2 regions of the Rossellomorea sp. ABR4_012 genome follow, and region 1 is predicted to be linked to the other one. Evidence: a T-box and tRNA genes for the amino acid it is inferred to sense, from the RefSeq annotation. Region 1 holds a T-box; the other holds one or more tRNA genes.
What was found. The T-box of region 1 lies ahead of ACXAFV_RS17145 (tryptophan--tRNA ligase). A T-box ahead of a tRNA ligase gene usually reads a tRNA of that ligase, here a tRNA-Trp.
Positions count from the first base shown of each region.

Region 2: it has a tRNA-Trp gene. The T-box ahead of ACXAFV_RS17145 (tryptophan--tRNA ligase) is inferred to sense a tRNA for this amino acid. The anticodon was not compared.

Region 1 covers NZ_JBSWVK010000004.1:203,294-218,348, forward strand. Annotated here, with positions in the region: gene ACXAFV_RS17115 (alpha/beta hydrolase) at 483-1,532, opposite strand; gene ACXAFV_RS17120 (hypothetical protein) at 2,071-2,271, shown strand; gene metH (methionine synthase) at 2,518-5,967, opposite strand; gene ACXAFV_RS17130 (bifunctional homocysteine S-methyltransferase/methylenetetrahydrofolate reductase) at 5,948-7,798, opposite strand; gene metC (cystathionine beta-lyase) at 7,828-9,012, opposite strand; gene ACXAFV_RS17140 (methionine biosynthesis PLP-dependent protein) at 9,005-10,126, opposite strand; SAM riboswitch class I at 10,218-10,320, opposite strand; gene ACXAFV_RS17145 (tryptophan--tRNA ligase) at 10,449-11,444, opposite strand; T-box leader at 11,495-11,739, opposite strand; gene ACXAFV_RS17150 (metal-dependent hydrolase) at 11,794-12,420, opposite strand; gene ACXAFV_RS17155 (NUDIX hydrolase) at 12,502-13,137, opposite strand; gene ACXAFV_RS17160 (GNAT family N-acetyltransferase) at 13,188-14,114, opposite strand; gene ACXAFV_RS17165 (VanZ family protein) at 14,338-14,910, opposite strand; gene selB (selenocysteine-specific translation elongation factor) at 15,013-15,055, opposite strand, start outside.
Region 2 covers NZ_JBSWVK010000001.1:755,233-770,287, forward strand. Annotated here, with positions in the region: gene ACXAFV_RS03770 (TRAP transporter large permease) at 1-238, shown strand, start outside; gene ACXAFV_RS03775 (aminotransferase class I/II-fold pyridoxal phosphate-dependent enzyme) at 269-1,450, shown strand; gene ACXAFV_RS03780 (M20/M25/M40 family metallo-hydrolase) at 1,447-3,051, shown strand; gene ACXAFV_RS03785 (LysM peptidoglycan-binding domain-containing protein) at 3,271-4,338, opposite strand; gene galE (UDP-glucose 4-epimerase GalE) at 4,667-5,662, shown strand; tRNA gene ACXAFV_RS03795 (tRNA-Val) at 5,872-5,947, shown strand; tRNA gene ACXAFV_RS03800 (tRNA-Ser) at 6,106-6,198, shown strand; tRNA gene ACXAFV_RS03805 (tRNA-Tyr) at 6,218-6,298, shown strand; tRNA gene ACXAFV_RS03810 (tRNA-Trp) at 6,401-6,474, shown strand; tRNA gene ACXAFV_RS03815 (tRNA-Gly) at 6,480-6,553, shown strand; gene ACXAFV_RS03820 (ATP-binding protein) at 6,883-8,085, shown strand; gene ACXAFV_RS03825 (hypothetical protein) at 8,567-9,673, shown strand; gene sipW (signal peptidase I SipW) at 9,697-10,272, shown strand; gene ACXAFV_RS03835 (TasA family protein) at 10,356-11,174, shown strand; gene ACXAFV_RS03840 (hypothetical protein) at 11,440-13,368, shown strand; gene ACXAFV_RS03845 (N-acetylmannosamine-6-phosphate 2-epimerase) at 13,471-14,172, shown strand; gene ACXAFV_RS03850 (MurR/RpiR family transcriptional regulator) at 14,191-15,048, shown strand.

The sequences.
Region 1 (15,055 bases):
AGCACGTTCCTCCCCAGATAATTATAAAGCAATTTTGGATTATTATTCATTTGAAAGTTATCTTCATTCCATTATAGTATAGGCATTTATCATTAGCCAATTATTATGGGCTGTGGTAAACGTAAATGTACAAAAAGAGGCTGAGACAAAACTAAAAGCCACCATTTGTACATAAAAAATAATTTAAAAACCCGAACTAATTTGCTGTTTAGAATGCAAATTAGTTCGGGTTTTACTTAGACAAAAACACTTATGTCCCAGCCTCTTCGCGTTTTTCAATTATCTGAATCATACTTCCGGCTTTCTTTTATTTTTCATGAGAGAGATTTCAACAGAAGCCTCTATGTAACCTTAAGTTTGAGCTGCACCGGGAGCAATTCGAAATGGTGGACAGTAAATCTACCTCATTGGAAGAATGTCTGTTATGAAACTGTGCATAATCTTGGACCCATTCGTTCTTTTTCCTCTATATTTAGTCCAGCCTAGGCACTTGGTTCTATCGTTTCAAAATGCTCCTTTTCCTCAATCAGCAATTGTTTTATCTTCAAGGTATCAATCGGGTGGAATAGATGAGATGAATTCTCAAGTTGGATCAGCTTTTTCCCTTTTTCAGCAATGAGGGATTCAACGTATTCTTCGACTAATGAACCGAATACATGAACATCCTTCATACCATGTATAAAGGTTACCGGTACTTGCAGAGTTGATACTGATTTTCTGCAATCAATGTTGGGCAGATCTTTAATGAAAGTATCAGTGTATGTAAGTTTAAAACCTTTATACAGGGTATTATAGACATCAAATAATGAATAATCTTGTGATGAAAGCATATTCCACATGATTTTTGCCAAACCAGGATGTTTTATATGTTCATCCGTATATATTAGAGAATTGAATTTTGCCTGCCATTTTCTCAGAACCGACCATTGTTTATAACTTTCTGTGAATGGAGGCTCCCCTATGTCATTTAATTCGTTGATTGCTTGTATATTTTCCCTTTTTTCTGCTTCACGTTTAGCCCACTGCAAAGCAAGTCGATCATTATCTGTCCAGCTGACTATTTGTGAAATCCCGACGTAAGAATGGAATTCCTCAGGAAACCTTCGCACCAGATGAATGCCGATAAGACTTCCAAACGAATGAGCGGCCAGGAAAACTTTTTTTCTATTAAACTTTTTCTTTAAATACTGGGTTAAATCATATGCATCCCGGATGAATTGCTCGAGATGGATAGATTCTGAAGAAACATCTGATGAATAAGACTTTCCGGTTCCCCGCTGGTCCCAAAATACTAAAATGTAGTGTTTCACCAATTCTTTTGTATTTGTTGCAATTGTGTAGTCCTGCCCTCTGCTTGACACACCTGGGAGGGGCATCGAAGGTCCTCCATGGATGAATAATAATATTGGATTGTTAATGTTTTCACCTTGAATCAGAATTGTCTGGGATACCCCACCAATGATCATCGTTTCAATACGGTCTATCCCCTGCTCTTCAATTGAAAAATCCCTCTTCTTTAACCACACAGCCATGTATGTTTCCCCATTTCTCCCCAAAATGATCAGTCAGAAAAAATTCAGTCAAAAGAGATTTCCTTGTTGTTTTTGACCACTTTAATTGTATTAAATATAGTGTTCAGTTTACTGCCATTAATTGAATAAAGTACTTGATATTCAATATTCTTTACAAAATCTGATTCAGATTTTCCCGAATACTCAATCCATAATATCTGGTCTTTCAACATTCATATTGTACCATTTTCATCCAAAAATGTTACGATAATTTAAATAAAATACAGTGAATATACATTATTGTTAAATTATACATACTATTGCATATTAATTTAAAATTATTCTCATTATTCAACTGATTTCTCTCGCCTACACACCTGTAAGGGTATATAATGTAAGAAAGACTAGTTGAATTTTATGTCGATTCAACCATAACGTTGCAGAATGATAAACTCTTCCAAGCGATTTCACAATTATGAGCCAAAAAGGGTAACAATTCAAAATAGGTTTCATTGTAACTTTTTCAGCCGATGGCCAATTAATTGGGGAGTTGATGAAGGTGAAAAGAAAACTGTCAAGAGTATCTATCGAAATCCTTTCCATAAAAAGTGCTTGTGAATTCTGCAAAAACATGGGAATGGTACCGAACATAACAAATATTTCCATGATCACCGGGTTTTCAGAAGAAAAAATCCTGGAAAGAATCGATCTTGATTTTCCCGCTTATACCCGGCCTGGAAGCGAAAAAAGCATGATATAAGGATACCCACAATGAAATGCTGTAGTATGGATAGTCTAACTGCCCACCATGTTGGAGCTTACGCTAATAGCATAGAGCTTAATTCGATGGGATGTTACTAATATACTCAAATAAAAGATCAGTTGATCGTCCACACCTCCAACCTCATGAAAATCATATAGAATCAAACAAATAAAGCACCCGGTCAGTTCACAAGTTGACAGGGTGCTTTATTTGTTAATCATCGTTTTCTTTATGCCTAATTTACTAAAATACATTAAAGTACCGGGCTTCAGGATGGGCAAATACCATTGCTGTTACAGATGCTTCCGGCTCCATCATACATCCATCCGTCAATTCGATGCCGATACGTTCAGGATTGAGGAGCCTGAAGAGTTTTTGCTGATCTTCAAGGTCTGGACAAGCAGGGTAACCAAATGAAAAGCGCTGCCCTTGATACTTAGTACGGAAACGGTCCTGCATCGTAACATCAACAGGATCGGGAAAACCCCAGCGGCTTCTCATCATTTCATGCACTCTTTCTGCAAGACCTTCAGCAGTCTCAAGTGCCAATGCCTGAATAGCATGGCTTTCCAGGAATCTCCCTTCCTCCTTCAATGCCGCAGCCCATTCTCTGATCCTGCGGCCGGCTGTAACAGCAAAGAAACCGACATAATCCATCTCTCCGCTATCTACCGAGCGAAGATAATCCGCTAAACAAAGATGCTGGTTTCGAATTTGCCGTGGAAAATGAAATCGTTCAATTTCTTTCGTTACGTTATCAGGATCATAAATGATGACATCGTCCCCTTCTGCCTGAGCAGGGAAAAATTGATAAAGAGCTGAAGCATGAATAAGACCCTCATTTTTTGCTTTATTAAATAAATCATCCGTAATTTCCTTGATCCTGAGTGTCCGTTCATCTTCTTCTTCCAGAAGCCTTGTAATCTTCCCTTTGATTCCAAGATGATGACCAAGAAGCATCTGCTGATTAATATAAGGATGAATTTGATTCAACGAAAAATCTTTAATGGTATGGGGCCTTAGATCAGGTGGAACATGTACCTGTACATCTTTTGATACCGTTGAACGGACCTTGACTGCAACCGACGATTGATTTACAGGTTCTTTTTCAACACTGTTACTGCCTTCCGAAATCTTCTGTCTGCTTTCTTCTTCCCACTTCTTTCTCGTCCCTTCATCTTGGACCCCATTGATGATGCTTAATCCATCCATGGCGTCTTTTGCATAGAGAACAAGCCCTTCATATTCTTTCGCTATTTTGGTTGTGGTGAATTTCCTTGTCAGTGCCGCGCCTCCTACGATGATTGGCACAGAGATGTTTGATTGCCTCAAATCTTGTGCTGTTACGACCATCTGCTGTGCGGATTTCACCAACAGCCCTGATAGTCCGACAATATCAGGCTTTTCTTTTCTAATCACTTCAATTAATTCCTGGGGCGTGACTTTAATGCCCAAGTCTTTCACTTCATAACCGTTATTGCTAAGGATGATGTCCACCAGATTCTTACCAATATCATGAACATCGCCCTTTACTGTCGCAAGTATCACTTTCCCTTTCGAAGAAGATGAAGCTTCATTCTGTTCCATATGCGGCTCCAAAAAAGCGACAGATGCTTTCATGACTTCGGCACTTTGCAGTACTTCTGCCACGATAAGCTGATTGTCATTGAATAAGCGTCCCACTTCACTCATTCCATCCATTAAAGGACCATTGATGATATCCAGCGGTGCACTATAATGTTTTAGAGACAGTTCAAGGTCAGGAATCAATCCTTCTTTCGTCCCTTCGACAATATAGTGAGCAAGTCGTTCTTCAAGTGTCATCGTATTGACGGGTATTTTTACTTCTTTTTTCTTTCCGCGATAAAATTCAGTGAAAGATGCAAGTGTCGCATCCGTTGTTTCAAACAAGAGCTTTTCTGCCTGTTCCACCTCTTCCGCCGGAATGGAAGCGAACCGTTCGAGTTTCTCTGTGTTCACAATCGCGTAATCCAGTCCTGCTTTCGTACAATGATATAAATAAACGGCATTAAGCACTTCCCTGCCGACCGGGGGCAGACCGAAAGAGACGTTGCTTATCCCGAGTATGTGCGGACACTCAGGGAGCAGCTCTTTAATTTTCTTGATTCCTTCAACGGTGGCATTCGCAGATCCTATATATTGTGCATCCCCTGTCCCTACAGGAAATACAAGCGAATCGAAGATGATGTCCTGTGAAGCGAGTCCGTATTTCCCGGTCAACAGTTTATGGGATCTTAGTGCGATTTCGACCTTTCGCTCTGCCGTCACTCCCATTCCCTTTTCATCAATGGTGCCTACTACAACTGCAGCTCCGTACTTCTTAATGAGCGGAGAAATTTTTTCAAATCGTTCTTCCCCGTCCTCCAGGTTGATGGAATTGATGATCACTTTACCTTGTGAGTATCTCAAAGCCGTTTCCAGGACTTGTTCATCTGTAGAATCTATCACTAGGGGAACCTTCACCTTTTTCACGACTTCCTGGATAAAGGTATTCATATCTTCCACTTCATCCCGGTCCGGATCGGCCACACAAATGTCGATGACCTGGGCTCCGTTTTTCACCTGTGCCCTTGCGATTTCTGAAGCTTCTTCAATTTTATTCTCGGCTATCAATCGCTTGAATTTCCTTGATCCAATTACATTCGTCCGTTCACCCACCAGAATGGGGCGGTTGTCCTTGTCCTCATATAAAAATGGTTCGATGCCTGATACGGCATGGGCATGTGATTCGTTCGGTATCCTTGGCTGAAATTCTTTTGCCAAGTGAGATAAAGCACGAATGTGCTCAGGAGTGGTCCCGCAGCATCCCCCCACAAGGTTCAGCCAGCCTTTCTCAAGAAACCCCCTCATCTTTATGCTAAGCGATTCTGGAGTTTCATTATAATTCCCTTCCTCATCAGGCAGGCCTGCGTTTGGATAACAGCTCACATAAGTCGTCGCTAAATTTGATAGAGACCTAAGATGGTCCCTCATAAATTCAGGACCTGTCGCACAGTTCAATCCGACCACCAGAGGATTCAGATGTTCCAGCGACAAATAAAAAGCTTCTATATTTTGACCTGCCAATGTCGTACCCATCGGTTCAATGGTTCCAGATAAAAGAATAGGGACTTCCCTTCCGCTTTCTTCGTATGCTGCCTGTATACCCAGGTTAGCTGCTTTCACATTCATCGCATCCTGGCTTGTCTCGAGTAAAAGAACATCGACTCCGCCATCCAGAAGTCCCTTAGCCTGTATGCGGTAATTCTCAATTAATTCATCGAAACTGATTCCCCCGGTTACCGATAACGTTTTTGTTGTCGGCCCCATTGATCCTGCTACAAACCTAGGCCACTCGTCAGTCGAGAGGGAATTTGCCGCTTTTCTTGCTATTTCAGCTGCTGTTTTATTTATTTCATATGCTTTGGAACCTATTTCATATTCATCCAGTACAACGGGAGTACCCCCGAATGTATTCGTTTCAATCACATCCGCTCCTGCCCGCAGATATTCCCTGTGAATATTGTAAATGACTTCCGGAGAAGTGAGGACAAGGTGTTCGTTACACCCGTCCAATTCCTCACCACCGAAATCTTCCGGAGTTAAACCGGCTTCCTGAAGCATCGTTCCCATAGCCCCGTCGAGGACGAGTATCTTCTTTCTAAGCTGCTCTTCAAATAATGTGCTGGCCATAAGGAACCTCCTTTTCTATGGCGGCTTTTTCTTTCATATGACGAAGCAATTCAATACTCATATCATAACGTACAAATGGAGTAATCAGATAAATTCCATTAAACAACGTAAGTGCAGTGTCCAACAGTTCCTTTGCAATTTCCATTCCCACTGCCCTTGTATGGACGGGGTCTGTGCCTGCATCCTTCATTCTCTTTCTTGTTTCCTCAGGCACCTTGATGCCGGGAACTTCATGGTGAAGGAACTCTGCATTCCTCGAACTCAATAAAGGCATGATCCCAATGAAAATCGGCGTATCTAAATGCTTGGTAGCTTCATAGATTTGGAACATTTCTTCGACTCCAAATACCGGCTGAGAAATGAAGTAATCGGCTCCCGCATTTATTTTTCTCTCGAGACGTTTCACAGACGCTTCCAAGTGTCTGAAATTAGGATTGAAAGCAGCACCGACAGAAAATTGTGTCTTTTGCCTGAGTGACTTGCCGGAAAATGATATTCCTTCATTATTTTGTTTGATTAATTCAATCAGTTCCAAACTTGATAGATCGTAAACGGATGCTGCTCCCGGGAAATCCCCTATCTTTGCAGGATCACCTGTAATGGCTAATATATTATGGATCCCCAAGGTGTGAAGACCCATTAAATGGGATTGAAGACCAATCAAATTTCGGTCACGGCAAGTGATATGAACCAATGGTGTAAGATCATATCGTTCCTTTACCATGGTCCCGATTGCATCATTACTGACTCGCGGAGATGCCAATGGGTTATCTGCAAGGGTCAATGCATCAATCTCCTCATCCTTTAAAGCTTGAGCACCCTTAAAGAACAAATCTGTATCAAGGTGCTTCGGCGGGTCCAGTTCGACAATTACCGTCTTCTTTTCTTTTACTCTATGATGCAGGAGCTTTTCTTTTAAAGGCTGAGATGACAGTTGTACTGATTTTTTTGTCTTCACTTTCTTTTCAGTCACAGGCACCCTGCTTTTTAATTTCTTTGAGACAGACCGGATATGCTCAGGTGTCGTCCCGCAGCACCCCCCTATGATCCTGGCACCTTGTTCCCGGAGTTCATTGCTGATATTCCCAAAATACTCCGGCTCAGCAGAATAATAGAATCTTCCCTCTTCATAATTCGGCAGACTTGCATTTGGATAAACGGATAGAAAAGATCTCTTAGGAATCGGCACTTCTTCTAGGGAAGAAACCATATGATAGGGACCCATCCTGCAATTTATCCCTACAACATCTGCACCGAGCAATTCCAGCTGATGAAGAGCATCTTTTATCTTCATTCCATTTTGAAGAACTCCCGCTTCATGCAGCGATACCTGAGCAATGATGGGAAGATCTGTTTCACGCTTTGCAATTTTAAGGACTGTCGTCAATTCCTCAAAGTCATAGTACGTTTCAAGGAGGATGCCATCAACCCCTTCAAGAAGCAAACAGTACAGCTGTTCCCGGAAGCTTCTTTTGATTTCCTCAATGGAAATATTTTGCTTGATCGCTCTGATTCCACCAATGGTCCCTACAACATAGGTGTGGTCCCCTGCCGCCTTTTTAGAAAGTCTGGCGGCTGCTGTATTGATGTCTTTAACAGAATCCTCCAAACCGTAACGTGAAAGTTTTTCGTAATTGGCTCCATAGGTGTTGGTCTGAATGATATCTGCTCCTGCTTCAATATAATCTCTGTGGACCTTCATGACTTCATCAGGGTGTGAAAGATTCAACTCTTCAAAGCATCGATCCACCCCGTATGAATACAAGAGAGTCCCCATGGCTCCGTCTGCTATCAATATCCTATCTTTCAAAGATTGTATGAGCGGTTTCACACGATCCCTCCTTTTCAATAATAACCCTGTTATAAATTGATGACTTTTATTATTGGATCATCTTTAAGTGCATTCAAACCGTGTTCAAGGTCCTGAATAAGTTCATCAGCGTTCTCCAACCCTACTGATAACCTCAGCAGACCGTCTGTGATTCCGCGTCTTTCTCTTTCCTTTTCCGGCATGGAGGCATGAGACATTTTTGCCGGGTATGAAAGAATGGATTCAACTGCACCTAAGCTCACTGCAAACACCGGAATATCTACCTGCTTAGTCAATTTCCTGACTTCTTCTTCACCTTTTAAGCGAAAGGATAAGACAGCACCAGGTCCTTTTGCCTGCCGAACATGGATTTCATGCCCTTTATGATAGCTCAGTCCTGGGTAGAACACTTCTTCCACTTCATCTCTCGTTTCAAGAAAGCGGGCAATCTTAGAGGCGCTTTCCGATGACTGCTTAAGTCGGACATGCAATGTTTTGAGGCCTCTTATCAAGAGCCAGCTGTCTTGCGGTCCCAAAACAGCACCAAATGAATTTTGCAAGAAGGAAAGCCTCTGGGCAATTCTCTCGTTACCGGTCACTGCGAGTCCGGCAAGTACATCACTGTGACCTGCAAGAAACTTGGTTGCACTATGCAAAACTACATCTATGCCAAGTGATAAAGGCTTTTGCAGAAGAGGGGTCATGAATGTATTATCGAGAAAAGTCAGGCACTCATTGGCTTTTGCCAATTTTACGATCCCTTCAATATCTGTAATGTTCAGTAATGGATTTGAAGGGGTTTCAATGTAAATCACTTTTGTATTTGGTCTGATCGAACGGGCCACCTCATGAAGATCCCTCATGTCCACAAAAGAATACTGAATACCAAATCGGTTCAATACCTCTGTGATTAATCGATAGGTGCCCCCATACACTTCTTCCGAAATGAGAACATGTTCCCCCTGGGAAAGCAACAGGAAACTCGTAGAAATGGCTGCCATGCCTGAAGAAAACGCAAATCCTTTTACACCGCCTTCAAGTTCTGCAATCGTGTCTTCCAATGCTTCCCTGGTTGGGTTTCCAGACCGGCTGTAATCATATGATCCAAACCGGTCAAAATCACTCTGATGAAAAGTGGTGGCGTGATAGAGGGGGGTAGAAACCGCTCCAGTTTGTGCATCGTATCCGTGAGAATGAAGCAGGGAAGTTTGCTGTGAGTATGTTTTTTTACTCATCTATAAGCACCTCTCCTTTTAATTGATTGAAAACATTCTCCAAATCTGAAATGATATCTTCCACATTTTCAATACCGACCGAAAATCGCAAAAGACGATTACATATGCCGAGTTTATTCCTTTCACATTCAGGAATATCTGCATGAGTCTGGGTTGCAGGATACGTAATAAAACTCTCAACACCGCCAAGACTTTCAGCAAACGTAATGACCTCTAAATTCTCAAGAAAAGTTCCGACCCATTCCTCCTTTGAAATCCGAAAAGACAGCATCCCGCCTCTGCCGGTATAAAGGACATCAGTAACGCAATCATGATTCGTCAGATACTCTGCAATTTCAATTGCATTTTTTTCGTGCTGGGCCATACGTATGCTAAGTGTTTTCATGCCGCGGAGTAACAGCCAGCAATCAAAAGGTGAAAGTACGGCACCGATCGAATTCTGAATGGTATAGAGCCTCTCTCCCAATACTTCGTTACTGACGATGACCACTCCGGCGAGCACGTCATTGTGACCGCCTAAATATTTTGTAGCACTGTGAACGACTATATCAGCACCTTCTGCAATTGGCTTTTGCAGGATTGGTGTGTAAAAAGTGTTATCAACGATCATCCATAACTCGTTATCCTTAGCGATGGAGGAGACTGTTGAAATACTGGTTTCATTCATTAATGGATTGGTTGGCGTTTCAAGGAATATCGCTCTGGTATTTTCATTTATCTTTTCTACAATGCGACTTTCTTCATGAGTATTCACGAAATGAAACCTGATACCGTATTGATTTTCATACTGCGAGAATAATCGATAGCTGCCTCCATATAAATCCTGTGAAACTATCAATTCGTCTCCCGAAGAGAATAAACTAAGAACTGCTTGAATAGCTGCCATTCCTGAACTGAAGGCAAAAGCTCTTTTTCCCTCTTCTAACAGAGCGAGTGTCTCTTCTAAAATGGACCTTGTTGGATTTCCAGTCCGCGAATAATCAAATCCCGTCGATTGACCGATGCCCTTGTGCTGATAAGCTGTTGACAAGTGAATGGCAGGGCTTATGGCTCCTGTCCCCACATCCGTACGATTTCCTGATTGAACGAGAATTGTATCGATATGTTTTTTCAATTTTGTCTCTCCTCTTCTTTTTATTACACGAAAAGGGTATAAAAGAAAAAACCTTCTTATTGAAATAAGAAGGTTTCATCGATCATTCTCCCTCTTATCGTCCAAGTTGAATTCAACTTGCTGGAATTAGCACCATGCCAAGGCTGGTTGCTGAGGTGTCATAGGGCCAGTCCCTCTACCTCTCTTGATAAGAATCTATTTGGTTATATAGAAATCATTGATCACTTTACTAAAATAACTTTCCCATAACTTACATCATACTTTATTAAATGTCAATGAAAATTATGAATACTTTTAAAAATACATTAACTTTTCTATTGGGTTATCGTATGCCGATTTTTATTTTCACTTCTTCCAAAAACGGTCTGGTTTTCTTTCTTGCTTTTTCCGCCCCTGCCATTAAAATTTCATTCAGTTTGGCAGGGGATGCCATTAGTTCATTATACAGTTCACGCGGCTCTTCCAACCGGGAATTCATGGCTTCAAAAAGCTCTTTCTTCGCTTCGCCCCATCCGATCCCGGCTAGGAAACGATTTCTCATTTCTTCTGTTTGAACTTCTGTTGCAAACTCTTTATATAACGAAAAAATGATGGATTCATTCGGATCTTTCGGTGCCTCAGGCGGGGTGGAGTCCGTCTTGATCTTATTGATCAACTTTTGCAGCTTTTTCGGCTCCTCGAATAACGGAATGGTATTGTTATAGCTTTTACTCATCTTGCGTCCATCCAACCCAGGAAGCACGGAGGTTTTTTTTTCAATGGCATATTGAGGCATCGTGAATGTTTCGCCATAAGTATGATTGAAACTTTCAGCGATATCCCTTGCGATTTCAACATGCTGTATTTGATCCTTTCCGACAGGGACAATCTCGGTTTTGAAAAGAAGAATATCCGCAGCCATCAAAATCGGATACGTATATAACCCCATATTTACGCCTGTGTCCGCTTCTCTTCCTGTGTGGCCATTTTCCTCGACAATGGATTTATAGGCATGAGCCCGGTTCATCAATCCTTTGGGAGAAAAACATGCTAAAATCCAGCTTAATTCAAAAATCTCTGGAACATCTGATTGCCTGTAGAAGATTGCTTTTTCCGAATCGAGCCCCAACGCTAACCATGTTGCTGCAATTCCCCGGCTGAGCTGGTTCATTTCTTCATTGTCGTGTATTTTCGTAAGTCCATGATAATCCGCTACAAAATAAGCAGGCTGATAGGTTTCGTTTCCAGCCAGTTCAAGTGCTGGTTTTATCGCACCGATATAATTCCCCAGGTGCACCCTGCCTGTGGGTTTGATCCCTGTTAATACTTGCTTTTTCATCACTTTCATTCCTCCCATTTTCTTTAAACACAAAAAGGGCTTCCAGTCCAAAAAAGGACGGGAAACCCGTGGTGCCACCTTCATTCGTTCACAGCCGTGAACGCACTTAGCTGTACAGAGGATCCTTCCTCGATACATTGTCCCTTGTATCGGTGAGACTTTCCGCCAAAACCTACTTTCACTTTCAGTCTGGATGCTCAGAAGCCCATTCAACTATTTTCACACACTGATTCTCACCGGCCATCAGCTCTCTGAGGTGTTTCAACAGCTTACTTTTCTTCATCATTGCACATGTTATTTGTTTGTTTCCAATATTTTATAGCAGAAGAAAAATTTGGTCAATGTATTTTTAGATTTCTTTTGAAGTTATAGGGAGAAATAATTTAACTCCTCTTTTGTTAAAAGGAAGGAATTTCATATCTCCGACTAAGTGACTGACATATCCTAGCATACATGCTTCAAAAATACCTTCAATCATCAGCGAAGATTCGAAGTATTTTGCTATGAATCCGAAAAAAATCAATCCAAGCAGGGAATGGGTATAACTCCGATGTGAAACGATTGAAGCGATTACTATGTAAATTCCGAGCAGCCATAACCATATTTCATTAAGATGCCAGCCAGCTGCAATCACCCCGATTCCTGTAAAGGTCAGCATCCTTCTCTGGGTAATCACCGTTGAAAGCAGTAAGATACCGATGCCGTACCCCATACCTATCCATTGTTTCCTTCCTTGCTCTTCCAGAAAACTGTACACCATCATCATAAAACCAATTACTTGAGCCACGGCCCGAATCATCTTCGGTGAAAAGGTAACCTTATTACTGAGCTTGCCATCGATATCCATGTCCGGCATCAACCCGGAAATTCCACCGACTGTCACAAGTACGGCTGTCGTGCTCAGGTCCGATCCCATTGAGTTGGCTGTGATAAATCCTGCAGCTGCCCCCGCTGCCATATGTGCTGTTCCGTTCACAACTCTCCTCCTAATTCTATATACAATACTGAATTTACTATGATAGAGGATTTAATGTGAAATGAACATGGGAAACTTGAATTATTTTTCCAGAAGCTCCATTTTTACTCTATATATAATTTCATGAAAATATGAAATTGGATGGGCTACAAAATCCTTTAATGAAATGTTTCTCTTGATGTATTCCTTTTCTGAATGTTCATTAATAGTAAATCCTTCTGAACTGACTTCAGCTGTTTCATTGAATATTAGCTGTTCAAAGTTTCGCAGAGTCGTACGAAAGATTCCTGATAATTCATCCACTTGAAGAGTAAAACTTTCAAAAGTGACTGGCTTTGTAAATAAATATACATTCGCTAGCTCACGATCTAAAATACCTCCGCCTTTCAACTCTTCTTTAATGACGCCAACAAAAGTGAGGTCATTGAATCCAATGTCCAGCCCCAATTCTTCTTGAATCTCCCTTACACCATCTTCAATCCATTCATGTGACAAAATATGGCCAGCAGCTGTGATATCCAAAAGGCCGGGGTAATCTTTCTTTCGATCACTCCTCATTTGAAAATAAATATAGTCTTCCCCTCTGTTTTCATCATGATGAGCCAGCCAGCAGTGGAACGTTTCATGCCAGTACCCTTTTTCATGGACTTTAGATCTCGTACTCTCTCCTAATCTATTGTAATCTCTATCAAAGATAGATAATTTTTCTTCGTTCATTTACCCGTCTCCTTCTACATGGTAATCGATAACTTTGAAACTCTGACACACTATGTATTACGAAGCCTCCAATATGCATCTATGAGTTCTTCCACAGGAATATTATCAATCTTCATCCCAGATACGTCACTGCCCTGAATAGAAACACCCTTCAAATTGCAGTTAGAGAACCTGGTCCCTTGAAGTTCACACCTTTCAAAGCTCAAGGAATTTCCTCCTTTACCCAAATCAGTATCACAAAAGTGAACGGCACCAAGTGTCACATGGGCAAATTGGCTATTTGAAAGATTTAAATCTGCGAATAAAGAATGAGTAAAATTGATATTTTGAAATTTCCCTTCACTCACATTACAATTATTCACGTGACTACCCATCAGATTACTATTACTGATCGAACTTTCTTCAAAGCTCACCCCATAGCACTCAGAGTGACTCAAATCACATTGTTCGTAAAGCCTTCCGGAAAGGTCCTTTTCCATTAAGAGGCTCTTGTCTTCTACGTTCATTTCTATCCTCTTCTCGTAGCAATATTCGTCTTCAGATTTAAATGTTGTCTGATAGCCGGCTTTTTCGTAAAAGCGGTGATTGTTTTTTTGCCTCACAGATGTTTCAAGATTCCATATTCTCACGTCCGGAAATTCTGTCTCAATCAATTCAATCACCCTGGTTCCAATGCCTTTCCCCTGAAAGTCAGGGTGTATGAAAATGCGATCTATTCTTCCGTAAGATGTACCTGAAAGGGTGACGATGATTCCCCCAGCTATCTGTTCCTCAACTAAAATCTTGTAAACTTCCAATTCACGTATCATATACTTGTTCTTTTCGACAGAAGCGTATCCAGGCGGCTGTATGTTGTAATCCACTGCGTACTTTTCATTATCCAGCCATCTAACAGCCTCTTCATCAAACGATATTCTCTTTATTTCAGTTAATAATGAAGCATCTCCAAGGGATGCCTTCTCTATTGTTATTTCCATGTATGTTCTCCTTTGAACTGATATCCTTTCAATATTAACATAATTTTCTAACAACACATACAAGGCTCTTTTCTAAATCGACCATGTAAGTCCCACCGATTACAGGAATGAAACACCTTTGTACTTGAATTTCATGAATAAAGAACAAGAAAACATAGGAAAAGTGAATAAAAAAGAGAGCATAAACCCAACCCTCCGTTAGGTATATGCTCTCTGACTTCTATCATCTATTTAATTTACCATTTAACTTCAACACTCTGTACATGAAGCCCCCTATGATGAATAAAATGCCGCCTAGAAGCGATCCCAATGTATTCATCAGCCAATCATCAATATCTGTTGACCTTCCTAAAGGAAGAAAATATTGAGTCAATTCGATAAAGAATGAAAAGAGTGCCCCAAGAAACGTCACCTTCAAAAGGATCGCTCTTTGGTGGCGCATCCACCAGCTTGAAAAGAAAGCGAATGGCACAAATAGAAAAACATTGGCTAATAAGTTACGGATCGGCACTTCTAAATGATTCCGATAGAGAAGGTTCAGTTTCAGATTGGAGAAAGGCTCCATGTTGGTATGGCCTTTAACCCCGCCGTTCATTCCTCCGTCACCAATAAATGGTGTGAGGGTGATCAAGCATATACCGCCAATGGAAATCGAAAGCAATAAAACAGGAAGGAGGTTCATCCACCTTCCCTTACCTCTTTTCTTTTTCCATATGGAGACGGCTAGGATAGAAGTAATGGTAACCAGTGCAAGTATGGGGATCACCCATCCAAATGCGCTCCATAATTCCTGCATCGTACGTCTCCTACTTTCTTACCTCGTATACTAAGATATACAATTGTATGAGTACATTTATACCACAATTCCCGGAAAGAAAACATATCCCTGTTATTCTTCTTAAAAAATCCATTTCCTCTCTTCTTTAATTCTGACTGTATAT
Region 2 (15,055 bases), on a different contig from region 1:
GACTGCCGTAGGGGTGGATCCGATTCATTTCGGGGTTATTCTGGTAGCCAACCTGGCAATCGGGTTTATTACGCCTCCTCTTGGCGTCAATCTATTTGTCGCATCAAGTGTGGGCGGTGTCAGGTTCGAAAAAATTGCATGGGCGATTGTTCCGTTCCTTGTTTCGATGTTTATCTGTCTTCTTGTTATTACATTCTTCCCGCCTCTGACCCTCTGGTTACCGGGATTAATGAAATAGTTTAGGTATGTGAAAGGTGTGTGAAAGGTTATGTCGTTATCAATAAATGCAGCAGCACAAGGGTTGGTCATTCCGGGGATACGACAATTCTCGAATCAGCTCGTTCTCTATCCGAATGCCATCAATTTGACCATAGGCCAGCCTGACTTTCCCACACCGGAAGCGGTGAAGGAAGCGGGGATCAGAGCGATAGCTTCAAATCAGACGATCTACTCGCATAATGCCGGCTTACTTGAGCTGCGAGAGGCCATCCGTCATTTTTTTGCCGAGTCATATGGACTTGATTATGATGCTGAAACGGAAATCGTTGTCACGACCGGTGCCAGTGAGGCGCTGGACTCTGTTTTCAGGACGATTTTGGAAGAGGGGGATGAGGTGATTCTGCCGGCGCCTCTTTATTCGGGCTACGAACCAATCATCAGGATGTGCGGGGCGAAGCCGGTTTATTTGGACACATCCCTCACTGGATTCAAGCCTTCTCCTGAAAAATTGGAAGCCTTGATCACTGAAAAAACCAAAGCGATTCTCTTTAATTATCCTTCGAATCCTACCGGGGTGGCTTTGAATAAAGAGGAGATGGACGAGCTGGCATCTCTGATTGCTAAGTATGATCTTTTCATCGTCTCGGATGAAATCTATAGTGAGAACACACTGGAAGGGGAGCATCATACCTTTGCCTCGTATGCTCAATTGAAGGAGCGGTTGTTTCTCATTCATGGTCTGTCCAAATCCCACTCCATGACGGGATGGAGAATCGGTTTTGTCCTTGGACCTGCCCCCATCATGGAGCATGTGGTGAAGGTCCATTTATACAATGGTGTCTGTGCATCGGTACCTGGCCAGTACGCGGCAATCGAGGCATTGACGAACAACAGGCATGTGCCGGCCCAGATGAATATCGCTTACAGGGAGAGGCGGAATTATGTTTACAGGCGTTTGAAGTTAATGGGCTTTGATGTCGTCATGCCTAAAGGAGCCTTTTATATTTTTCCTTCTATTAAACAGTTCAGCATGCCTTCGATGGAATTTGCGACACGGCTTTTAAGGGAAGCGGGGGTGGCTGTTGTACCCGGCAGCTCGTTTACTGAGTTTGGTGAAGGGTACATCCGGATTTCTTTTGCGTACAGCATGGAATTAATAAAGGAAGCGATGAACCGGCTGGAGGGCTGGCTGAATCAGGAGTTTTTTATGAATAAGGAGGTCATATCATGAGGCTTTGGGGGACACCTGATACGCTGAGGGCGCTGCTTTGTGAACTGGTCAGCTGGCATAGCCGGACGCTGACTGAGGGAGAGATCGAATTTCCGAAAAAAGTATGTGGGAAGATGGAGGGTGTTCCTTATTTCCGTGCTAATCCAACTCATCTTCACCTCGGGGATGCCGATTATGGAAGACAGTTTTTTTCGGCTCTATACAAGCATGAGAAAGCTGACAAGACCATCGTCCTGATCAGTCATTTTGATACGGTGAGTACGGAGGAATATGGGGAGATTGAAGCCCTTGCCTTTAACCCGGAGCAGTTGACCAAAGAGCTGGACAACTTCATAGATGAGCTGCACCCGGATGCACAGAATGATTTGAAATCAGGGAACTACTTATGGGGAAGAGGGACGATGGACATGAAGGCCGGATTGGCCATTCACATGGCAATCATTGAAAAAGCTGCGGCTGAAAGCTGGCCGGTCAACCTTGTCCTCTTGACTGTGCCTGATGAAGAAGTGAATTCCTCCGGGATGAGAGCGGCTGTCGTCCACTTGAATGAACTGAAGGAATCACATGGCCTCGACTATACATTGTTCTTAAATGGAGAACCGGTGTTTTCTCAAAATCCGACGGATACGTCTTATAATGTATATTCTGGAACCATCGGAAAGATTATGCCCTCTGCTCTGTTCTATGGAAGGGAAACGCATGTTGGAGAACCTCTGAGCGGTATGACATCACCTTTCATCGCTTCATTTCTTACCCGGAAGATGGAATGGAATCCCTTGTTTAAGGAGACCGATTTTGGTGAAGCTACCCCTTTGCCGGTGACTTTGCAGCAAGATGATTTGAGGTTGAATTATTCTGCGCAAACGCCGTTTGGAACCGTTGCTTTATACAATGTCTTCACAATGAAGAAGACGGCTGCGGATGTCATGAATGAATTTGAACAAGTCGCCTTGTCTGCAGCGGCTGAGTGCAACCAGTGGTACAGGGAACTGTGTGAACGGGAGGGGATTCCTTCTGTTGGTGAAGTTGGGGTGCTTCGGTATTCTGAACTGGAGTCCTATGCGGAGAAAAAGCTTGGCAGGGACTATATCGAAGCCCTCAAGCATGATATCGGCGGCCATGAAGGAGACGACAGGGAAAAGTCTTTCAAAATTGCCGATACGCTCATGATCAATTGCCAGGAGCTCGCACCCGCGATGGTCATCATGTTCACACCGCCTTATTATCCACCCGTGAATACATCCGAACATCCATTGGTGGAAGCGTGCGTCGATGCCGTGGTCAAGTCTGCGAAAGAACACTTTGATCTCCCGGTCGAACAGGTCCATTACTTCAACGGCATCTCGGACTTAAGCTATGTCAATTACAAAGACGAAAACAAAGGCTGGGCCGTTTATGAAAAAAATACCCCGGTGTGGAATACGACCTATTCCATCCCATTCGAAGAAATGCATAAGCTCGAAGGTCCGGTCTTAAATGTAGGACCTTTCGGTAAAGATGCGCACAAACGAACCGAACGGCTTCATATTGAAAGTGCATTTGTGAAAACGCCTGTTTTTGTGGAAGAGGTGATTAAGACTGTTATGGGGAGTGGGACGTAGGGGCAGGCTCCACCGTGAACAGATTTTCTAACAAAGATTAACATAGCAACGATGAGGTAATATAAAAGTGTACTGAATAGTTTATGAATAAGGGTATATAAATAATAAAGAAAGACACCTGCGGCTTTTGGCAGGTGTTTTTAGATAAGAGGAAATATAGTTCAGACGATTTCCTTTGGAATTGAATTCATGAAAGTAAAAAATATACGTTCATTCTGACTATTTTATCTTCAAGAGACTTCCCACATAAATTCGATCACTGATCAGATTATTTGATTTCTTCAACTTGCTGACTGATGTATTGTATCTTTTCGCGATAGAATAGAGGGTATCACCTACTTTTACCTTGTAGGTCGTGGTATTTGATTCAGCTGATCCTATGCTAGTAGAAGGAACTGTTTCAGAGCCTGACACCTTCAAGGTTTGTCCCGTGTAAATTCTGTCATTTTTCAGGTTGTTAAGCTTCTTCAGAGTGTTAACGGTTGTTTTATGCTTTTTTGCAATGAAATAAAGGGTGTCGCCTTTCTTTACTTTATAGGTCACTGTTTTTAAAGGAGCTTTGCTCTCATCTTTGGACGGTGTCGATGGAGTACCTGAAACCTTCAGCACTTGTCCTGTATAAATGCGGTCGCTCTTTAAGTTGTTCAATTTCTTCAGGCTGCTGACCGTTGTCTGGTATTTTTTTGCAATGGAATAAAGGGTGTCTCCACTTCTCACTTTGTATGTGTTTGTTTGTTCAGGTTTGGCTGGAGGGGTTTCTCCCAACAGGTAATACAAATCTTTGCTAAAGGTAACACGGTGTTTGGATTGGTAGCTCTTTGCAGTCTGCTTGAACAGGATCTCTTGCTGGGCTACACTGTCTTCCATATTACTAAGGGCTTTCTTGTAATCTTCTTCTGATAGGTCACCGTTATAATAGTCGATTGTGTCGATTTCAGAATTATATACTTCTATTAAACTATTATAAATATATTCATCCAGCTTCACGATAACGCTGTTAGACGCATTGACAGGAGCTTCTTTTTCTAAAGCTTCATCATAATAATCCATATATTCAGCGTAAACATCCATCATTTCACCTTCGGACTTTGCAGCATCGATCTTTTTCGTATAGCTTTCCAGCGTACGCAGGATGGCTGCGTAGTGAGAGGAAAACTTCTCCAACTCCAGCTGATAATTGATTGCTTGAGCGGCTTCCACCGAATAACCAGGATGAATCAGTGCGCTACTTGAAAATAATAGAGAGGTTGCCAAAACAGAAGCCGTTAATGTTTTCTTCGTGACCATGTTCATTCTCCTTCAAAAATATAAGTATAGGAAGTGATTCCTGATTTAATTATAATGACTTCCCATTAATTTGGGAATTACCTTAGACAGCGGTGGGGGAGAATATTTTTCGACAAAACTGGGGCCTCTTTTAGAGGGAATCGAAGATGATAAGACAACTATACACTCGTTCTCTAACTCTAAAAATTTGTGTTATAAGGCGAGAGATGTTTGTACGGTGGAAACTTCTGTACCGGAATTGCTACAAAGGTTTACTGATGGCTATATGGAGTTTATAATAAAAAAGATTGTGATTAGTAAATTAATTACCAAAAAGGGGACGTAACAAATGAATATACTAGTAACCGGCGGGGCTGGGTATATAGGCTCACATACATGTGTGGCTTTACTTCAAGCAGGTCATACGGTGGTAGTGGCCGATAATTTATGCAATAGTAAATTTGAAACAATAGATAATATTAAACAAATAACGAATAAGGAAGTCAAGTTCTATAATGTTGACGTGACAGATGAACACGCTGTTAACGATATTTTTGCAAGTAATAGTATTGATGGAGTCATCCATTTTGCAGGTCTGAAAGCAGTAGGAGAATCCGTAGAAATACCAATTGACTATTACTATAATAATATCGTCAGCACGATGGTCCTAACTAAGGCTTGCAAGGAATTCGGTGTAAATCGATTCGTGTTTAGTTCCTCGGCAACAGTGTACGGAGATAACGAGTCTCCATTTGTAGAGAACATGGAACTCATGCCGACCACAAACCCTTATGGTGAGACAAAAGCAATGAGTGAAAGGATTCTAACTGATATTGCTAAAGCAACCCCTGGTTTCTCAGTTGCTCTCCTTCGATATTTTAATCCTGTGGGAGCACATGAAAGCGGGTTAATTGGGGAAGCACCTAATGGAATCCCGAATAATCTGATGCCTTATGTTACTAAGGTAGCAAACGGGAAATTGGAGAAGTTGAGTATCTTTGGAAATGATTATCCTACAGTAGATGGTACAGGTGTCAGAGATTATATTCATGTATTAGACTTGGCTGATGGACATGTTGCAGCTCTGAATAACCTTAAGGAAGGTGCACATATTTATAACTTGGGCACTGGCCAAGGTACAAGTGTACTTGAGCTTATTAAAGCTTTTGAAGAAGCGAATGGAATTGAAATACCTTATGAAATTACAGATCGCAGACCTGGAGATATTGCTTCTTGTTATGCTGATACCACGAAAGCAAAGCGTGAATTAGGCTGGTCAGCAAAACGGGACATGATTGCCATGTGCAGGGATGCATGGAGATTTGAAAAGAACTTTAATAAGTAATGGGTAGTGTGAAGTACCTTACACAAGGTAGCTAGTTTGTGTAGGGTACTCTATAAATCTGTCTGATTAATGAAACACAAAATACATATTGATCATTATTCTAGAAGGAAAACTAATTAGAGGATATACTTTTTTATTCTTAGAGTTGACATTTTTTAAATGAATTGATAGATTAATATAGGTCGTCACATTTTAAAGACTGTATTTACGGAGGATTAGCTCAGCTGGGAGAGCATCTGCCTTACAAGCAGAGGGTCGGCGGTTCGATCCCGTCATCCTCCACCAAAGATTTTTACGAAGCGATAGTGGAGTAAAATATCTATCCTTAAACAATGCGCAGCGAAGCGGAGCATCTCTACGCATAAAGCTCAGCTAGCCATAACTGCGGCAACCAATAACATAAAGTTGCGCAGAAAACTCTGCTAGCAACAAACCAATCACACGGAGGAATACCCAAGTCCGGCTGAAGGGATCGGTCTTGAAAACCGACAGGGGTGTTAAAGCCCGCGGGGGTTCGAATCCCTCTTCCTCCGCCATATTTTTTCTTTCTCTCATGGAGGGGTAGCGAAGTGGCTAAACGCGGCGGACTGTAAATCCGCTCCTTCGGGTTCGGCAGTTCGAATCTGCCCCCCTCCATTTAGCTTTTTTACGAAGCGTCAGCGGAGTAAAAGAAGCCTCCTTAACCTTTCCGCAGCGAAGCGGTGCATTTACTCGGAGCGAAACGAAATCTTATTACGTAGGGGCATAGTTTAACGGTAGAACGAAGGTCTCCAAAACCTTTGGTGTGGGTTCGATTCCTACTGCCCCTGCCACAAATGCGGGTGTAGTTTAATGGTAAAACCTCAGCCTTCCAAGCTGATGTCGTGGGTTCGATTCCCATCACCCGCTCCAATAGTAATTTAAAAGGGTCAGTTCTTGTGTTTCTCACCATTTAGGAGAAAGCAGAAGAACGGACCTTTTTTAATTTGAAAGTAAAATGATCTGTATAAATAATGATACACTTTTATCAAATAGCTCTAATTTATTTAAACAAATGTTTGATTAACATTTCCTGTCCTATAGTATAAGCATGCTTCAAAATTAAACAGATGTTTAATAGATTATAAGAAGGACAGCGGACGTATCGCCTGGCCCTTGTTGACTATTTCGGATTTATGTAAGATAGTTACTATGACCTGTTACTGATCAGGAGATAAATAGTTTATTAGTAGGTGAAGGCAATGAGGGAATTTCAGCAAGGGATACAGAAAAGAAATTATTATATAATTGTTTCTATCATTATCGTCTTGATGGCAATGGGGGTCGTGGTTGATAACCCGGTGAATGAACGTTTTTTCATGCATGGAGCCATGGTGGTCATCGTATCCGTATGTCTGCTGATATACCCTGTGTATGAAACGACTTGGATAAGATATGCTACGGTCATTGCATCGACCGGTTATTTTTACAGCCTGTTTTTTTTATATCCGGAAACGTGGTCGGGATTTGTTTTATTATGTTTTGTTCCTGCATTGTCCATCCTCTTTTTTGATAAGTGGCTGTTTTATTTTTCGCTAGTATTAAATGCATGTTTTATTGGTTTAACATTTAGTTATATTGGGATTATTGATAAAGGAGAAGCTTACTCATACATTTACGAAGATATTGCTGGGAACTCTGTAAACTATATTGCGAGTCAGGTTATTCTTTATTTTATTTTTCATCTATCAAATGTACGGATTCAAAAACAGCGAATGTACTATGAGCAGGTGCAGCAGGCTGAACGGCTTAAGACGACTGGACAAATGGCAGCTGCGGTCGCACATGAAATCAGGAATCCACTTACTGTTGTAAAGGGATTTCTTCAATATTACAAGGGAGATCCTGAGCTGAATCAAAGTTTAAAACGGAATTTATCATTGATGATCGATGAGCTTCATACTGCGGAGCATGTGATCTCTCAGTTCCTGTCCATTGCCAAGCCGGATCAAGCGAAGAATATGGATTGGATCGATATGTCAACCGTATTAAATGATGTGACGGATCTGTTAATAATGTACGGTTTACTAAATGATAACAATATCGAGCTGTCGGTGGAGGATGATTGCTTGGTTATGGCTCATTCCATTGAACTCAAGCAGCTATTCGTCAATCTGATCAAAAATGCCCTTGAAGCCTCCCCAACCAGTGCAGCAGTCTCTGTAACGGCTAAGAAACAAAAAGATGAGGTAAGGATTCAAATATTAGACAACGGCAGAGGAATGACGCCAGAGGAAGTAAAAAGCTTAGGTACTCCTTTCTATTCATTAAAAAGCAAGGGGACTGGTCTTGGACTTATGATCTGTTATAACATTGTGGAAAAATACAATGGAACTATTCGCTTTGAAAGTACATCAGGAGTAGGGACAACTGTCACAGTATACTTCCCGCTCGCTGCTGAATAATATAATCGATTTTCAAAGAGCGCCTTCCTGTACAGAAGAAAGTACAGGAAGGCGCTCTTTTTCTAAACAAACGTTTGATTAATATCTACGTCTCTAATCTGCCCACTTATCATCTTCTTCCCATCCTTCGTTTCAATAAAAAACATGAATGACCCAACCGAGTAATATTTCAATCCATAACTATTTACCAAACTGAAGGAATAGACCTGGGACATAAGGGTGGGTCGTTGTCCCTGTTAAAGAACAGATTCTAAAGAGTATTTTTAATAAATGAACATTATAAGAAACATTTGGTTCATTATAAAAAACAAAATAGTATGATAAAAAGAGAAAAACTTAGTTACAGTTCGAAAAACGTTCTTTTTAACGAATAAATGACTGAATACAAGGTTTTTCAAATAATTAGTAATCCAATATACTCACATTATAAGTTCATTATAAAGAACAAAAACGAAAAACGAAATTAAGGGAATTGAAGTTTATGAAAATAGGTTTAAAGCAGTTATTTCCAAAATCTATACATAGCATCAACCGTTCATTGTTAAGAACGATTAGGGGAGGGAGACTTATTAGACACTCTCGAATAAGAAAATTTAAGAATAAATACCGGAGTGTTAGTATTTTCGCCCAGTTAGTTGCCATTTGGTACTTGACAATGTTTGCAGCTATACATTTCACCGGTAATACAGGAGCTGCTTTCAATGATGTTGAAACGATTGCTGAGACAATCTCGGCAGCAGAGGATTTTTGTAAGGATGCAAAAAAGGGCTCTGAATTCTGGCGGCAACGATGTAAAGATAATGCCGGCTTAGGAAACGGGCCTGAACCAGTAGACGAGGATACGGGTGAAGGAACAGATCCTGATAATCCGGGTCATAACAAAGATGAGTGTGACGATCTTACCAATGCTCCTTGCTCTGAAAATAGTAGAATAGCAGACTTAAAGAAAAACATATCTAATGACAGCATCCAACTAACCTGGAAGAATCCACAGAATAAAAAATTCAGTTCGGTTACTATTTATCGAAACGATGAACTTGTTGCTGAAAATATAAAAAATGGCCAGTTTGAAGACAAAGGGCTAACACATTCTACAACTTATCTATATAAGCTAATTATGGTCGATAAGCATGGAAAAACCTTACATGAAGAAGTAATCGAAATTATTAACGCTGAGTCAGAAAAAGAAATCCAGACTCCAGAAGAATCTTCACCAAAAGAAGAAGATGCAGCTAAGCCTTCTGAAGAAGAAGAACTTAGTAAGGAAGAGGATGCAGCTAAACCTACTGAAGGTGAAGAATCTCCTAAAAAAGAAGATAAACAGCCTCCAGCAGAAATCACAACCCTCACATCTGAAAGAAATGGAAATAATATCAAATTGACCTGGGTGAATCCCTCTGATGAAGACTTTTCACATATAAGTATCTACATTGAAGGAAGCACCGATCCAATCAAGGTAAAAGTAGCAGATTCTAAAATAGATCTTCAGCAAAATCCTAAAGACAAAGTCACGTACAGATTTACGACTGTAGACACCAGTGGAAATGAATCAGCTGGGACTTTAATAACTGTTGAAGAAAAACAGTAAATCTCAAAAAAAGGTGATGAAAAATGACAGCAAAAAAATTATTAAAGATTACTAGCAACCTTATTACCACGGTCCTTTTCCTGGTTTTATTGTTCATGATTTTCGTGGTGATTTCCTCAAAAGCTTCTGGAGGGGAACCTCAGTTTCTTGGCTACCAATTAAAAACCGTTCTCTCAGGATCAATGGAACCGACCTTTAAAACGGGTTCCATCATAGCTGTAAAGCCGGTTGAAGAACCAGCTGCCTTGAAAAAAGGAGATGTAGTGACTTTCTTGCAGCAAGATAATACCATTGTCACCCATAGAATTGTTGAAGTAATTAAAAATGGTGATAATACCATGTTCCAGACTAAAGGGGACAACAACAAAGACATTGATACACAACCCTTATTAGCTCAAAATATCGTAGCAAAATACACAGGTTTCACTATTCCATTCCTGGGATATTTCATAGATTTTGCAAAATCCAGTAAAGGTACAGCCATTCTATTGATCGTACCAGGTGTTTTACTACTAGGCTATTCCGGTTTCACGATTGTCTCAGCCTTAAGGGAGCTGGACAAATCACAAGTAACGGCAGATTCAAAGAAAACCGCTTGATTGATCCCCTTATCCACTAAGGGTTCAATATAAAAAAATCTACATACCTCAAAAACATGGGGGAAAACAAGGAGGAAGTTTACATGTCAATCAAAAAGAAATTAGGTTTAGGGGTAGCATCAGCAGCACTGGGTATTTCATTGGTAGGTGGAGGAACTTGGGCAGCGTTTAATGATACTGCGACGATTAATAACCATTTTGCGGCTGGGACGTTGGATTTGGATGTAGCTAAAAGTGGATCGAAACCAATTAGTTTTGATCTATCTAATATGAAACCGGGTGATAATGTTCAACGGATCTTTAAGTTAAACAATGTCGGAACTTTGGCAATTAAAGAAGTACTATTAGATGTTACAGCCGATAACTTTGTTGATGGAAATTCTACTTCTGATTCTACTAAAGAAGGCTATTTATCACAATTTGTAATTGATTTTATGCAAGTTGACTCGGAATCAAGTCAGTGGCAGCCAAGAGCAAAAGTTACAAAAACTAATGAAACCCTTACTTTAGCAGATCTAGTGGATGGAACATATGTTAGTAAAATTAAACCTGAATATCTAGGGGCGGGAGATAAAATCAACCTAGCACCGTTAACAGTTGCAAATAACGACTACAGAGGTATTCCAGTAAATCCAGCAGATAGTGATGATGTATTTATTCAAATTACTTTCAATAACGACCTTACAAAAACAGGAAATGAATATAACCAGAATAAATACCAAGGTGATAAAATTGACTTCTTCTTCAACCTTGAAGCTACACAGTGGGATGGAGTACATGTAGATACTCCAAATGGTAACGGGGCAATTAATAATGACGTCCAAGGCTCAGCAGATGGTTCTACAATGCCTAATCCAGTAACTGAGGGGTCTCCGAAACATACAAATGAAAAAGTAGATTAATATATTTTGAACTATAATTAAAATAGGGTTGCTAGAGACTCGAATTAATTGATTCTCTAGCAACTTTTTTTATTTAACCTTTTTGAAAGTAATATGGTAGTTATCCAATCGTTTTTTAAGAAGGTAACAGTCTTAATTAAGTCTTTAATTCCTTTTCCATTTACATCCATTCTCCGATATGCTTCTATTAAGATAAGGACATTTCCTCCGAAACAAAAAGAATAAAAGAAAAAAATCTCCATAAAAATATCCCAAGGGGGTACAAATGAAAAGAAATCAACTTGCCATTGTCACCGCCACTGCAGACAGCGACTTAGCAGGCATTCTCCTCAACTCAGAAGCAGACACAACCGTTCTTAAACCAGCCGATCTCCGACACCATCAACTGGATCAATTCGACAGCTTTGCCATACTGGGCGGCACTGGCCAGCAGCCATTGCTTTTGGACCCAAGAGACAGGAAGCCACTCGAAGCCCAGATTCAAAAAGGCAAAAAAGTATTTGCAGAATACACGGCAAGCATCGGAAACGTTTACTTCAGCCAGCCTGAAAGCACAAGATATGAACGGGTGATTTACACATCCGGCAGTTCAGACATCCGAGGTCTCAAAATAGGTTCTGTACTCGATGACCAATGCGGTATGCGGATAAAGCCTTACGACATTTCATGTTCAAAAAACATTCCCATCTTGCAGTTCAGCAGAATCAACACTCACGATTTTATAGAAGTCACAGAATCGGCAACAGCCACCATCTCAGACCGGGCACTTTGGTTTGACAACCCTGATAATCTACTCATCTGCTCTTTCAGACTAACCAACTTCAGAAAAGCCCGCTATGCCCCTTTGTCCGACATCAAGAAAATCATCGAATTCATCACGGGCTGGCTCATCGATGAACCTATATCCCTGCAAGATTATCACCCATCCTATGAAACTCAAATCTCATCTCAACATCCGCCTATAGAAAATCAGATCAAGACGACCACGCAACAATCGATGGAATGGTTTAGTAAAGCCTCTATCTTGATGGATGATGGTAAGGGAGGAGCCATTGAAGGGCTCGGAACAGAAATCTATCCGGACGGTACCCAGCGGATCAGCACCATTCTCAGGGCTGACTGCATTGGTGAAATCTCACTGTCTTACCTATTGGATTATTTGTACACTGGCACTCAGAAGAGTCTCTTAATCTCGAATAACCTGACTGATTTTATTTTTGAAAACTACTTATGCGAAGAGGATAATCATTTATCCGGCATGATGCGCTGGACGCATGAAGCCTGGGGAGTCTGCTATCAAGATGATGTTGCGCGGGCGATTATCCCGCAACTGCTGAAATGCCTGTACCTTAAAACGGATGTTCATCTGGATCACTGTATTCAGGCATTGAAGTTCCTAGTCAGCACAACCGGCACCGATGGCACACGGGTCTTCCGGACAGACAATCTCGATCTTACATCTGAAAAAATCAAGGAGCTGAGAGAAACTACCGCTGACCTGCCAAGCGCTCATTACAATGCCTACTACCATGCAGCCCTTCTTTTAGCTTACAAGTTAACCAGTATTGAAGAGTTCAAGACGACGGCCATTATGGGATTGACCACAATAATGAAAGCGTATCCGGATACGACGCGCGAGCAGAGTGAGACGCAGGAATACTGCCGGTTGATCTTACCTCTGTCCTGGCTCTATTGGGTGACGAATGATGATGAGCATAAAGCCTGGTTATACCGGGTGACTTCAAATTTGATGGAAAGAATGCATCCCGACGGCGGCTTCCTGGAATGGGACACAGACTATAAAGCAAGTATGCGGAACGATATGGGGGAAGGGGAAAGTTCACTTCTCACGAAAAACGGCGATCCAGTCATCGATCTCCTGTATTCGAATAACTGGCTGCCGATGGCATTTATCCAATCCTGGTGGATCACAGGGGACGAACATTTCAAGGAGTTGTGGCAAGCGTCAGCCTGGTTTTTTGCAGGGGCACAGATTAAGAGCGAGAATCCGCAAATAAACGGAGCCTGGGCAAGGGCTTATGATATCACGAGGAAAGAAGTGTTCGGCTCTCCGGCTGACAGTGGATGGGGGCCGTGGGCGATTGAATCCGGATGGACGGTTGCCGAGGTGACTTCCGGGTTGTATATGGGATTGCTTGAGGAAAGACTTGCATCTTTTCACCGGGGAAGATGATTCATTATGCATGCATGAGGCTGGAGGATTTTTTCACTATTTTTATAAAAATAAAAAATTCTTGCCACTACAAAACCATAAATCTAAAAGCAGGGAGTCACTATGAAAAAAGAGGAATTCTTGAATCTAATTAAACATCAATTAATCGTTTCAACGCAGGCCTATCCCGGTGACCCATTGTTCGGGGCTGATATGATGGCGAGGATGAGCGTGGCGGCAAAAGAAGGCGGCGCGGCTGCGATCCGGGCGAACGGCAAGGAGGATATCATCGCGATAAAAAAGGTGGTGAATCTCCCTGTCATCGGGATTATCAAACAGGATTACGCTGACAGCGACATCTATATCACCCCGACTTTGAAAGAGGTTAACGAGCTGTTGGAAACCGGGGCTGAAGTCATTGCCATGGATGCCACTCAGAGAAAGCGTCCTGGAGGGGTGAGGCTGGAAGAATTGATTCAGTATGTAAGAAGACGCAGTGACTGTCTGATCATGGGTGATATTTCGACGGCAGAAGAAGGATTGGCTGCGATGGAAGCAGGCTGCGATTTTATTTCCACGACGTTGTCAGGGTACACCGCATACAGCCGTCACTCAACAGAGGTCGATTTTGACCTTATCACCGAATTAGCAAAAGAATTCACCGTCATTGCAGAAGGGAAAATCCATACACCAGAACAGGCGGCAGAAGCATTCACGCGAGGAGCACACGCGGTTGTCGTCGGCACGGCAATTACGAGGCCGGAAGTCATCACCGCCCGTTTTGTTGAAAAAATAAAAGACGGTTCCGGGACGAAAAAGACTTGAGTGGAGGTGGAAGTGGATATGATCACAATCAGCAAATCCAGTCCGATGGTCTTGATATCAAGCCATTACAGATCAATGACCAAGTCCGAACAGAAGGTAGCGGACTACGTCATGAATCAAACAGAAGAAGCTGTTTATTTAACGGTGACAGACCTGGCGGAAAAAGTAGGTGTTGGTGAGACGACCGTTCTCCGTTTCTGCCGGAAATTGAATTATAAGGGATATCAGGATTTCAAGTTGGCGATCGCTCAAAGCCAGGCAGCTCCTGCGGAAAAGATGGACCGGGAAATTGCAGACGCTGATCCACTTGGTGTCGTTGCAGCAAAAATCACAGGGCAGAATACGAAGACACTCACTGATACGCTTGAGCTTTTCCAGGATGAAGTCCTTCAAATGGCGATTGATTTCCTGTCGGCAGCAAGGTCGATCTGCTTCTTTGGAATCGGATCTTCCGGTTTCACCGCCCAGGATGCCGAGCATCGGTTTATGAGGATGGGGTTCAATGTGAGCTGCTCAACCGATTCTCACGTCATGGCCATGAAGGCTAGTCTGGTGCAAGAAGGGGATGTCGTCGTCGGGATTTCCACCTCGGGAAGTACGATGGATGTCGTGGACACGATGCGGATTGCCAAGGAAAACGGAGCTAAGGTGATCTGTGTCACGAACCACGGAAGGTCGCCGATCACCAAATATGCGGATGTCATCTTACTGGCGGCTTCGAAGGAATCACCTCTGCAGGGAGGCGCCTTCTCCTCAAAGATCGCGCAGCTTCACCTGCTTGATATTCTTACAAAAGCCATCGAAATGCAGCGTAAAGAACCAACATTCGGATCCATTAAAAAAACAGCAGAAGCAGTACTCGACAAAATGTATTAGGGACACA